Regions from separate parts of the Sporomusa sphaeroides DSM 2875 genome, predicted to be linked through region 3. Evidence: a T-box and tRNA genes for the amino acid it is inferred to sense, from the RefSeq annotation. Region 3 holds a T-box; the other regions hold tRNA genes.
The links. A T-box is a leader RNA that pairs with one kind of tRNA and senses whether it is charged. The one in region 3 lies ahead of SPSPH_RS07045 (valine--tRNA ligase), so its partner is inferred to be a tRNA-Val.
Positions count from the first base shown of each region.

Region 1: it has a tRNA-Val gene. The T-box ahead of SPSPH_RS07045 (valine--tRNA ligase) is inferred to sense a tRNA for this amino acid. The anticodon was not compared.
Region 2: it has a tRNA-Val gene. The T-box ahead of SPSPH_RS07045 (valine--tRNA ligase) is inferred to sense a tRNA for this amino acid. The anticodon was not compared.
Region 4: it has a tRNA-Val gene. The T-box ahead of SPSPH_RS07045 (valine--tRNA ligase) is inferred to sense a tRNA for this amino acid. The anticodon was not compared.

Region 1 covers NZ_CP146991.1:4,882,244-4,885,451, forward strand. Annotated here, with positions in the region: gene SPSPH_RS22710 (L-lactate MFS transporter) at 1-1,329, opposite strand, end outside; tRNA gene SPSPH_RS22715 (tRNA-Val) at 1,688-1,763, opposite strand; tRNA gene SPSPH_RS22720 (tRNA-Glu) at 1,917-1,991, opposite strand; tRNA gene SPSPH_RS22725 (tRNA-Lys) at 2,101-2,176, opposite strand; gene SPSPH_RS22730 (adenylosuccinate synthase) at 2,297-3,208, opposite strand, start outside.
Region 2 covers NZ_CP146991.1:4,031,962-4,035,169, reverse strand. Annotated here, with positions in the region: gene SPSPH_RS18715 (TonB-dependent receptor plug domain-containing protein) at 1-577, opposite strand, end outside; gene SPSPH_RS18710 (Crp/Fnr family transcriptional regulator) at 712-1,395, shown strand; tRNA gene SPSPH_RS18705 (tRNA-Leu) at 1,530-1,616, shown strand; tRNA gene SPSPH_RS18700 (tRNA-Pro) at 1,723-1,799, shown strand; tRNA gene SPSPH_RS18695 (tRNA-Val) at 1,859-1,935, shown strand; tRNA gene SPSPH_RS18690 (tRNA-Gly) at 2,102-2,176, shown strand; rRNA gene SPSPH_RS18685 (16S ribosomal RNA) at 2,214-3,208, shown strand, end outside.
Region 3 covers NZ_CP146991.1:1,603,603-1,606,810, forward strand. Annotated here, with positions in the region: gene mobA (molybdenum cofactor guanylyltransferase) at 486-1,076, shown strand; T-box leader at 1,121-1,341, shown strand; gene SPSPH_RS07045 (valine--tRNA ligase) at 1,427-3,208, shown strand, end outside.
Region 4 covers NZ_CP146991.1:2,114,249-2,117,456, reverse strand. Annotated here, with positions in the region: gene SPSPH_RS09760 (Nif3-like dinuclear metal center hexameric protein) at 48-1,166, opposite strand; gene SPSPH_RS09755 (tRNA (adenine(22)-N(1))-methyltransferase) at 1,157-1,846, opposite strand; tRNA gene SPSPH_RS09750 (tRNA-Val) at 1,998-2,073, opposite strand; tRNA gene SPSPH_RS09745 (tRNA-Glu) at 2,230-2,304, opposite strand; tRNA gene SPSPH_RS09740 (tRNA-Ile) at 2,314-2,388, opposite strand; tRNA gene SPSPH_RS09735 (tRNA-Asn) at 2,550-2,625, opposite strand; gene rpoD (RNA polymerase sigma factor RpoD) at 2,687-3,208, opposite strand, start outside.

The DNA of each region.
Region 1 (3,208 bases), 1.7 Mb from region 3:
TGTTATTTCTTCTGTAGCTGCAATTTTGGCAGCTCCGCTTGATTCAAACTTTTTATTGCTAAGAGCCAAGGTAATGAGCAAGCCAAGGAACAAGAGTACCGCTGCCGCCACGAAGGTATACTGGGCAGCCTGATTAGCAAAATTATCTTTCAGAAAAGCTACGATTTGCGGACCAACGATACCGCCACAGCCCCATGCGGTAAGAATGGTGCCATAAACAATCGGCATCAGCTTCTGACCGAATACATCAAGGACAAAGGAAGGCATAGAACCAAATCCGCCGCCATAGCAGAGCAGGACATAGCAGACAAGTACACCAAAGACAATAGGATTGCTAACAAACAGCAAAGCAATAAATACCAGCAGTTGTGTACCGAGAATGAGACGGAATGTCTGAACCCGGCCGATTTTATCGGATAAACCGCCCCAGAAGAAACGGCCTACACCGTTAAAGATGGAACTAACGGCAATTAAGGTAGCACCGGCAGCGGCCAACCCGGCAATCACCTGCGGGTCTGACAGGGTGGCTGGATCCATAGTCTTTTTCAAAAGATCCTGTAATAAAGGAGATTGGAAACTGATAAACATAATACCTGCAATAATATTAAAGAAGAAAACAGTCCACATCATCAGAAATTTACCGGACATAATACATTCTCTCGCTGTAATTGCATCCTGCGAAGCTTGCGCTGACGCTGAAGTGGCCGGAGGGGTATAGCCTGGCGGCACGAAACCAGCAGGCGGATTAATCATGTAGTAACCTGCCGGTAAGGTAATGAAGAACATGACCGTACCTACATAAGAAAATACCAGAACAAGATTGCCACCTGTCATGCTCATAAAGATGGGAGCCAGAATTTTTGCCATAATGAGGGCGCCAAAACCAAAGCCCATAACTACCATACCGGTAATAAATCCCTTTTTGTCAGGAAACCACTTGGCAGCAGTTGCTACCGGAGTTACATAACCAAGACCCAAACCAATCCCACCAATAACACCATACCCGACATAGAGGAGTCCTAGGCTTTTGATGGAAAGCGCATAGGCAGCAATCAGATAGCCGAGACTGAATAAGAAACCGCCTGTCATGGCAAGCTTGCGCGGTCCGAATTTAGGAAGATTAATGCCGCCCCAGGCTGCAGCCAGCCCGAGAGAGAAAATGGCCAGGCTAAATGCCCAAGCTGCTTCGGAGTTAGTCCAATTGTTGGCATCCATAACTGGCTTTTGGAAAAAGCTCCAGGCATACACAGTTCCCAGGGCAACCTGCAGCAAGGTACCCATGATGGCTATCACCCATCGGTTTGGAATATTTTGTTTTTCTGTTCCCATAGTTCTTCTCTCCTTTACATAGTTCCATTGGTAATAGTAACTTTTGTTGTCAGCTGACATCGGAGCAAAGACGGTATTACAATAAAATGGTTTTGTGGCAATTGAGTATATACGAAATATTCGCATTACTTAAGCGACATGCTTCCGGCGCCGTGAAAGCTGCCACCCTATCAAATGAGACCTCTTTTACATTACTATTATAGCCACCATCAAAACAATCCCGCCACACTATCCTGCTGAACGGTATAAACTTCGCGCCGAAATGACCCATTTACCAACCGATGTGTCATTGTTTCTCAGCCTCGAATATTTTACCAAACAAAAAAATAAGCTTCGAGACTACTCAAAGCTTATTTTGTGGTGGGCGATGACAGGATCGAACTGCCGACATCCTGCTTGTAAGGCAGGCGCTCTCCCGGCTGAGCTAATCGCCCATAATTTGCAAAAGGAGGTTCTTCGCTTTCGCTCAGAACTAAGCGATTCGCACAGGTTCTGGTATCGCTTTCGCTCTCCAAAACCTGGCTCTCTGCTTATCACTCAGGTTCTCATTTCGCCTATCGGCTCGTGAGAACCTGGTTCGCTGCTTATGGTGACCCGTAAGGGAATCGAACCCTTGATACCGCCGTGAAAGGGCGGTGTCTTAACCGCTTGACCAACGGGCCATGAACAATTCTAACAAGGAATACTCTTCTTCACTACCGCTCAGAAGTAAGCGACTCACTCGGGTTCTCATTTCGCCTATCGGCTCGTGAGAACCCGGTTCGCTGCTTATGGTGACCCACGATGGACTCGAACCATCGACACCCTGATTAAAAGTCAGGTGCTCTACCGACTGAGCTAGTGGGTCGTCTTCACAAGATAGAATTATACAAGATACATATAGGCTTGTCAATAATATTTTCCGGAAAAATCGCAAAGTCAAAAAGAGATAACCCGCCAATGCAGGTTATCTCTTTTTGTTAATAGTTTAAAACATATCGGCAAGGATAATTGTCTGTTCGCGGCCAGGGCCAACAGAAACGATCCCGATTTTAATATCGGCAACCTCGCTCAGGCGTTCAATATAACGGCGGGCATTAAGCGGCAGCTCATCATAGCTTCGTACATGGCTTGTCGGCTCCTCCCAGCCTGGCAGTTCCTCATAGATCGGCTCAACCTGGGCAAGCACTTTAAGGCTGGCAGGGAATTCATTCAGGAGTTCGCCTTTATATTTGTAACCGGTGCAAATCTTGAGCGTCTTTAACCCATCAAGAATATCCAGACGGGTAATTGCCATATAGTCGATTCCGCTCACATAACCGGCATAACGCACTACGCAGGCATCCATCCAGCCGCAGCGGCGCGGACGTCCGGTAGTGGTGCCATATTCATGCCCCCGTTCCCGGATAGTGTCACCAACCTCATCAGTAAGCTCGGTCGGGAAGGGACCTTCACCAACACGGGTGGTATATGCTTTTACTACGCCAATAACCTTATGAATTTGGGTTGGCCCTACTCCGGCACCGATGCAGGCACCGCCGGCAATCGGGTGTGAAGAGGTTACATAGGGGTAAGTTCCATGGTCTAAATCCAGAAGGGTGGCCTGCGCGCCTTCAAACAGCACTTTTTTATCGTTTTTGATAGCCTGATGCAGCACAGCAGCAGTGTCTGTCACATAGGGTTTAAGCTGACGGGCATATTCCAGATACTCTGCTTTTACTTCTTCATAATCAAAGCCTTCTACCCCATAAACCGCTTTCAGCAGATGGTTTTTGGCTTCCAGGTTATATTCTAACTTAGAGCAGAATTCTTCCTCATCCATCAAATCAACCATGCGGATGCCGGAACGGGAATTCTTATCCATATAGCAAGGGCCGATTCCCCGCTTAGTGGTGCCGAT
Region 2 (3,208 bases), 2.4 Mb from region 3:
CGGTTTTACCGTGGATGCCGGAATCATAAGTGAAATTATAGTTGTCCTTAGCGCCTTTATTGCCGGTGAAAGCTCCGTGCGCCAGGCTGAGGGTAAAGCCTGGCTCAACAGCCTGTCTGGTTATGATATTGACTACTCCGCCCATCGCGTCTGTGCCATAGAGGGAGTTGACCGGACCACGGACAATTTCAATACGTTCGACATTTTCCAGTGGTATTCGGTCAAGTTCATAATTCTGATCGATTTCTGATGAGAGGCGTCTGCCGTCAATGAGGATCATGGAAAATCGCGATTCAAAGCCGCGAATGGAAATGGCATCCCGCCCGGTTGAACGAATGATACTGATATCTGTTGCGGTGCTGATAACATCTTTCAGCGTTTGAGCACCGCGTGCCTGGATATCGGCTTTGCTGATTACCTCCACCGATGCCGGTACCAGCTTTTTGTCCATACCGGTTTTAGTGGCGGTAACGACGATTTCCGGTAGTGTAAATTCTTCGGGTGGCATTTCTTCCGCGTAAGTGTGAGTGGTGGAAAGGGTCAGCGCGATCAAGGCCAGCAGCGTTTTTTTCTTCACATTATCTCCCCCTGGTATATAATTTTTAATATATGATAATGAAAACCTTTATCAATTACCGATATGTGTATTATAATTGTATTAAGAGCTAATAGGTGTATCCCAGGTTACATATTTTGAAAATGGTGATTGAAATGGAATGTTTTATCCCTGTGGTAGCAAGCTGTCCGCTATTTAAAGATATTGACACAGCGAATATCCAAAACATTTTGCAGGGCACAGCCTACAAAATCGGTAATTATAAAAAAAATCAATACATATTTAGAATGGATCAACCGATAGCCTATATCGGGATTATTTTGCGGGGAAGTGTTGAAGTTCAAAAGAATTTTCAGTCCGGCAAGGTCGTAAGTTTAATTTGTAAAGAAAAAGGCGATTTGTTTGCCGAAGGCGCCATTTTTTCCAAAATGCCGGCATATCCCTGTCAGGTGATAGCACGTGCTAACACGGATGTTATGTTATTGCCTAAACAAGATGTTATAACTGCTTTATCAAAGCACAAAGCCTTATTGGCAAACTTTTTGACACTTATGTCGGAAAAACTGGTTATGCTGAACCAGAAGATTGAACTGTTGTCTTATTGCTCTATTCAAAGCAAAATTGCGTATTCCTTATTGCATTGTATTTCAACAGACTGGGCCAGTAATGTTATTGAGCTGCCTTACACGCAAAAGGCATGGGCCGAGCATCTGAACGTATCCCGTCCGTCCCTTTGCCGGGAACTAAGGAATTTGTCACGTGAGAAAATACTTCATATAGATAAGCGGGTAATCACCATTTTGCAGCGTGATGCATTTGAGCTGTTGCTCAGCGAATAAGAACAATCGGCTTCTCGTTCAGCTAGAACTGCTAATAGTACATGAAAACAATAGTTGAAACTATTCCTTGACGGTTTGATTGTTTTACTCTATAATAACTTCTGCACCCCAAAACGGGTTGTACAACTGAACTTGCCGGAGTGACGTAATTGGCAGACGTAGCAGACTCAAAATCTGCCGGGGGCAACCCCGTGTCGGTTCGAGTCCGACCTCCGGCACCATCTAAGCAGAGAGCCCAAGAAGGCGAACTGAGAAGTGAAGACTGATTGGTGCGAATCGCTTAGTTCTGAGCGGTAGCGAAGAACATCCTTAATATAATTTACATTTCGGGGCGTGGCTCAGTTTGGTAGAGTACCTGGCTTGGGACCAGGGGGTCGCAGGTTCGAATCCTGCCGCTCCGACCAATTTGCAATTTTACTATTGACAAATTGATTATAGGCTGTTAATATTATAATTCCTTGCTGGGGCTATAGCTCAGTTGGTTAGAGCGCTACGTTGACATCGTAGAGGTCTCGTGTTCGAGTCACGATAGCCCCACCAAATCCAATAAAATACAGTTGACATAGTATGATGACTGTGGTAACCTATAAAAGTCGCCTTGAGCGGCGCTAAGGATTGCGGTTCCCTGAAAACTGAACAATGTAAGTAATGCATCATAAAATGCCAGATGTGCAAGTGGTTAAAAACCACGTCAATTAATAACGGTGCGGAAGTAGCTCAGCGGTAGAGCATCGCCTTGCCAAGGCGAGGGTCGCGAGTTCGAATCTCGTTTTCCGCTCCAAAAAGTAAATGAGCCATTAAACGGCTTCATAATAAATTTTATGGAGAGTTTGATCCTGGCTCAGGACGAACGCTGGCGGCGTGCCTAACACATGCAAGTCGAACGGAGTATTTAGCAATAGATACTTAGTGGCGAACGGGTGAGTAACGCGTAGACAACCTGCCTCTAAACTGGGGACAACACCGCGAAAGTGGTGCTAATACCGAATGTGGTAACTTGGCTGCATGGCTAAGTTAAGAAAGATGGCCTCTACATGTAAGCTATCGTTTAGAGATGGGTCTGCGTCTGATTAGCTAGTTGGTGAGGTAAAGGCTCACCAAGGCGACGATCAGTAGCCGGTCTGAGAGGATGAACGGCCACACTGGGACTGAGACACGGCCCAGACTCCTACGGGAGGCAGCAGTGGGGAATCTTCCGCAATGGACGAAAGTCTGACGGAGCAACGCCGCGTGAGTGAAGAAGGTCTTCGGATTGTAAAGCTCTGTCGTTTGGGACGAACGTGGATTGTGTGAATAATGCAATCTAATGACGGTACCAAAGGAGGAAGCCACGGCTAACTACGTGCCAGCAGCCGCGGTAATACGTAGGTGGCAAGCGTTGTCCGGAATTATTGGGCGTAAAGGGCGTGTAGGTGGATTCTTAAGTCGTGTGTCTAAGTGCGGTGCTCAACACCGTATGGGCGCAGGAAACTGGGAATCTTGAGTGCAGGAGAGGAAAGTGGAATTCCCAGTGTAGCGGTGAAATGCGTAGATATTGGGAGGAACACCAGTGGCGAAGGCGACTTTCTGGACTGTGTCTGACACTGAGGCGCGAAAGCCAGGGGAGCGAACGGGATTAGATACCCCGGTAGTCCTGGCCGTAAACGATGGGTACTAGGTGTAGAGGGTATCGACCCCTTCTGTGCCGGAGTTAACGCAATAAGTACCCCGCCTGGGGAGTACGGCCGCAAGGTTGAAACTCAAAGGAATTGACGGGGGCCCGCACAAGCGGTGGAGTATGTGGTTTAATTCGACGCAACGCGAAGAACCTTAC
Region 3 (3,208 bases):
TCACACTCCTTATCGTAGTATAGGGGTAATGTTGAGCAGAACCTTTAAAATATTTTGCCTGTGCAATTTTTCATAGGCCCGGATGAGTACTAATTGCTTAACGCCTGTCCTCCTTTTAAAAAAAGTTCCACTTTACCTGCTGAAATTCCTTCTTAACTTAGATTGTGATTTCCGGATATCCAAGTCTCGTATCAAGTTATATTATAAAAACAGATTGGCATAAGCGCTAACTAATTATTCTGAATGGTAGGAATATTGCACTGAAGTGACTTGAGTTTTAGCTGGTTGTACTAAGCTAAAACTGTGGATTGGTCATTGAATAGTGTGCTCATAGGCCGTCAAGCGATTGAATAGACATAATCTTGACATTATTGGTACAGCTTATTATAATTAAATATAATGTCTAATTATGAGATGGAGCGCTGGTTTTATTGAGTATATTCAAGGATAACCCCAGGTGGCGGAATACTATTACTCCGTTCATATTGTCTGGAGGGAAAAGCCGGCGAATGGGGAGAAATAAATCTTTTGTAAGACTGGGCGGCAGGCCGTTAATCGAAATTGTTGTCGGGAAAGTGGCCGACATTTTCCAGCAGAAACCGGTGATTATTACCAATCATCCGGAGGAATACTCTTATTTAGGGTGTAACATGATTGGTGACATTGTCAAAGATAAAGGCCCGTTAGGCGGCATCCATGCAGGGCTGATTAGTTCACCTACACCTTACATATTTGTTTTTGCCTGTGACATGCCTTTTATCGAAAAAGCCTTTATCCACTATATGATGAACCGGTTAGCAGGGGAAGATATTCTTATTCCGCATAACGGCGAAAGTGTAGAGCCTTTGCACGCAATATACTCAAAGCAGTGCATAGCTGCGATTGAGCTTCATCTTCATAAAGATCATTGCTGTGTTCAATCTTTTTTTCAAGATGTAAATATCGCCTATGTTGAGCAACCTGAGATGACTGGGCTGAATATCCTGGATCATTATTTCTTAAATGTGAATACAGTGGAAGATTTAACAGCAGCTGAGCGTTACCTTGTGCAGTCGCGTGATAACCTCAAATCTTGACATGGTTTACTTTAAACAGGTATAATAAAAACCAATTACATACAATAACGGCGAAGAATGGAAAAGTAGGCTGATGCGCCTGTTTTAGAGAGGGAACCCGAGGCTGGAAGGTTTCTCTGTGTGCAAGCTGAAGGTCATCCAGGAGCCGCCCCGCTGAACCGATTTAGTAGGCGTGGCCGGATTGCCCCGTTACGGCAGAGCAAGTGTTCGGTTTTGGCCGAAAATCAAGGTGGTACCGCGGAAGTTAATTCTTTTCGTCCTTATAGTGGATGAAAAGATTTTTTTTATGCAAATTATAGCAGCAATAGCTCTGCTGTCAGTTCATGCAAACACATATTCAAGGAGGACATATGGAACAGAAGAACAATATTCCAACCGTCTATGACCCGCAGGCCGTTGAGGCCAAATGGTATGCATTCTGGGAAGAAAATAATTTATTTCATGCCAAGACAGATCCGAATAAACAGCCCTTCAGCATTGTTATTCCGCCGCCCAATGTTACCGGACAATTACATATGGGCCACGCCCTGGATAACACCCTGCAGGATATTCTTATCCGGTTTAAGCGGCTGCAGGGTTATGACACGCTGTGGATGCCGGGTACCGACCATGCAGGAATTGCCACCCAGATAAAGGTGGAAGAAATGCTGGCCCAGGACGGGAAAACCCGTTATGATCTGGGGCGCGAAACCTTTATTGACAGGGTATGGGACTGGAAAGCCCAGTACGGCAGCCGCATCATCAATCAACTCAAGCGTTTGGGTGCTTCCTGTGATTGGCAGCGCGAACGCTTTACCATGGATGAGGGCTGCTCGAAAGCTGTCCGCGAAGTATTTGTCAGCTTGTATGAGCAAGGGCTTATTTACCAGGGCAACCGTATCACCAACTGGTGCCCGCGCTGTAATACGGCGCTTAGTGATATTGAGGTAGAGCATGAGGAACAGCCGGGTAATTTGTATCATGTCCGTTATCCGGTAGAAGGTGCTGACGGTGAGTATGTAACTGTTGCCACCACCCGGCCGGAAACCATCCTGGGAGACAGCGGGGTGGCTGTTCATCCCGAGGATGCCAGGTATAAACATTTGCTGGGCAAATATCTGGTACTGCCGCTGGTAGGCCGCCGTTTGCCGATTGTGGCTGATGAATATGTTGACCCTTCTTTTGGCACAGGCGCGGTAAAGGTGACACCGGCGCATGATCCTAACGATTTTGACATGGGATTAAGGCACAAACTTCCCGAAATTGTTGTTATAAATCCTGACGGTACTATGGCTGCAGATACCGGCAAATATGCCGGCATAGACCGCTATGAATGCCGTAAGGCGCTTGTTGACGACCTCAAAGCCCAGGGTTATCTTGTAAAAATTGACGAGCACAATCACGCTGTCGGCCATTGCCAGCGCTGCAGCACAATTGTTGAGCCGCTGGTATCGAAACAATGGTTTGTCAAGATGGAGCCGCTGGCTAAACCGGCGATTGAAGCGGTAACCTCAGGCAACATCCAATTTGTACCTGAGCGTTTTACAAAAACTTACACCAATTGGCTGGAGAACATCAGGGACTGGTGTATTTCCCGTCAAATTTGGTGGGGTCACCGGATTCCGGCCTGGTATTGTGGTTGCGGTGAAGTTACCGTATCCCGGGATGACATTACCGCCTGCCCCAAGTGTGGCGGCAGTGTTGAACAAGACCCCGATGTGCTGGATACTTGGTTTAGTTCGGCGTTATGGCCGTTTTCCACCATGGGCTGGCCGGAAAATACCGCCGAATTAAAACAATTTTATCCGACCAGTGTACTGGTGACAGGCTATGATATTATTTTCTTCTGGGTTGCCAGAATGATCATGATGGGACTGAAGTTTCAGGAGGATATTCCTTTCCGGCATGTCTTTATTCATGGCCTGGTACGTGATAGTCAGGGACGGAAGATGAGTAAATCGCTCGGTAACGGTATTGACCCGTTAGACGTGATTGATAAATACGGTGCCGATACCTTGCGCTTTATGCTGGTAACCGGCAACACGCCCGGCAATGATATGCGTTTTTACTGGGAACGGGTAGAGTCCAGCCGGAACTTTGCCAACAAGATTTGGAATGCTTCGCGGTTTGTGCTGATGAACCTGGAAGGCTTT
Region 4 (3,208 bases), 510 kb from region 3:
CTAAGCAGTACTAAAACAAGAGTTGCTCCGGTCAAGACATAGCTGTATTAATAGGATCTAAATACATCCTGCTGTACATTACTAGCCATAATTTGTACATTCCAGTTTTTTTTGCCGGCACACAGGGTTAAATACCTGACCACACTTTCCACCACCGGTTGTTCGGTAGCAAAATGACCGGCATCTATAATAACCATCCCCTCAGCAATTGCCTGCTGGGCATCATGATATTTTACATCGCCGGTCACCAGGACATCGGCTCCCACCTTACTTGCGGCTTCAATCAAACTGGCCCCGCTGCCACCGCATACCGCCACAGTGTTAATTACAGCATCGGCCGGACCTGCCACTTTAATTGCTTCAACAGCTAACGCCGTCTTTACCTTCTGTATAAATTCTGCCAAAGGCATTGACTCTGTCAGGCGGCCAACACGTCCCAAACCGTGACGAAGGCCGCTATTTTTAAGTACATATTCATCGTAAGCAACTTCTTCATAAGGATGGGCCGCCAGCATAGCAGCAATCACCTCAGAGCGCCGCGATTTTGTGACAATGGTTTCCAGCCGGTATTCCTCAACAAATTCAAGCTTGCCCTGTTCACCGATAAATGGCGCAGTCCCGGCAAGCGGTAAAAATGTGCCGATCCCCTGAGTCTGAAAAGTGCAATGGCTGTAATTCCCAATATGCCCCGCACCAGCTTCAGTCATAGCCATGCGCACCTGTTCGACATGGGAGGCAGGAACAAAAACTGCCAGCTTGTGCAGCGGCTCCTGATAAACCGTCGTCAGCGGCGCAATAGCCAGCAGATTGAGTTTCTGGGCCAGTACATCATTCACTCCCCCGGGCGCACTGTCAAGATTGGTATGGGCGGTATATACGGCGATTCCATGTTTAATTAAAGTGGACAACATACTTCCTAATGGCAAATCGGTGCGAAGCTGCGAAATTTTTTTAAATATTAGCGGGTGATGGGCAACAATCATGTCAGCGCCTGCCGCGATTGCTTCACTAATAACCGCCATATCTACATCCAAAGCTACACTGACTTTATGTATAGTCTGTTCCGGACTGCCAACCAACAGACCAACATTATCCCAATCCTCTGCCAAATAACCAGGAGCTAACTGCTCAAGCCCGGCAATAATATCACGGCATTTTACAGACATGCAAGCTTGTCCTCCAATTCTTTCAGTTTTCCATTAAACTCTCTGTATTTTACAGAATTAACGGCTTCCGTACTGCCGGCCATTGCCGAAAGTACGCCACGCAAATGACTGATCAATTCTTCGATATGCTGTTTCAACAGCGGATGCCTTGTATGCCAGAGCAGCGGTCCAATTTCATATAATACCGGCTCCACTTGCCGGCTTATTCCTTGTTCTGCCGCAATGATCTGATATAACCGCCCATCCTCTTCCACCAATTGTTCATCAACGATGTGCCAATTGTTAATACATAACCATTCTCTAACAAGTGCGGCAGCAATCATGGGTTGTAAAATAAGGCGTTTAATGCTTATCGTCACCTCTGGCCGGGATGTCAAAATGTCAATAATATTTGCCCCACCCATGCCGGCAATCACAGCGACGTCGGCTTCGCCGGGGCTAAGTACCTCAAGGCCATTCCCCTGCCGTACGGAAACCTGTTCTGCCAATTGCCGGGATTCCACCGCGTTTTTCGCCGATAGATAGGGGCCATAATGGATATCCCCGGCAATAGCGCGGGAAATAACATTTCTGGTAACAAGATATATTGGCAAATAAGCATGATCTGTACCGATATCGGCCATAGTTGCTCCGGCAGGAACCATGTCTGCAATGGTTTTTAATCGTTCGCCCAATTTCATTGTGTATCCTCCTGTCGGTTTGTCCTTGTTATTATTTCGCCTGGTGGCTAAAAAATCCTTTCCTCCTATATAGTAAGAAAAATCGCTGACGCGCAAAATCATTCTATTAGACTAAACAAAAAACCTGCGAGCTTAACTTCGCAGGTTTTTATGGTGGGCGATGACAGGATCGAACTGCCGACATCCTGCTTGTAAGGCAGGCGCTCTCCCGGCTGAGCTAATCGCCCGGGTAATTAGAATAAAGGATGTTCTGCGCTACCGCTCAGAACTAAGCAATTCGCACAGGTTCTGGTATCGCTTTCGCTCTCCAAAACCTGGCTCTCTGCTTATCAATCAGGTTCTCATGTCGCCTATTGGCTCACGAGAACCTGGTTCGCTGCTTATGGTGACCCGTAAGGGAATCGAACCCTTGATACCGCCGTGAAAGGGCGGTGTCTTAACCGCTTGACCAACGGGCCAGAACTAAATGGTGGGCCCACCTGGGATCGAACCAGGGACCAGCCGGTTATGAGCCGGCTGCTCTACCGCTGAGCTATAGGCCCTAGAGAGATTAAAACAGGTTTTCCGAAGAAAGCCTGTTTGGAAACATAGTTAGAAACGTATAGGATAGGATGTTCCGCGCTACCGCTTGGAACTAAGCGATTCGCACAGATTTCCGCGTCGCTGTCGCTCCTAGAAATCTGGCTCTCTGCTTATCTGCTTATGGCTCCTCGAGTAGGACTCGAACCTACGACCGATCGGTTAACAGCCGATTGCTCTACCAACTGAGCTATCGAGGAATATCGCCAACGTTAATTATTATAAGATAATGTATTTATTACGTCAAGTAGTTTAGCAAATTTACTCAAGGAAGTCTTTTAATTTCTTACTGCGGCTTGGATGACGAAGTTTCCTCAGTGCTTTAGCTTCTATCTGGCGAATCCGTTCACGGGTAACGCCAAAATACTGCCCCACTTCTTCGAGAGTACGAGCCCGGCCATCATCCAGGCCAAATCTGAGACGCAGCACTTTCTCTTCACGCGGAGTAAGTGTTTCAAGCACTTCCTCCAGCTGTTCCTTAAGCAACATAAATGATGCTGCTTCAGCAGGAGCAGGCGCGTCCTGGTCTTCAATAAAGTCGCCTAAATGAGAATCTTCTTCTTCACCAATAGGCGTTTCCAATGATACAGGTTCCTGCGCGATTTTCATAATTTCCCGTACCCGCTCGACACTAACATCCATAGCTTTGGCAACTTCTTCCGGCGATGGTTCACGCCCAAGTTCTTGCAGCAGCTGGCGTGACACGCGAATGAGCTTGTTGATGGTTTCCACCATGTGCACTGGAATACGGATAGTACGAGCCTGGTCGGCAATAGCTCTGGT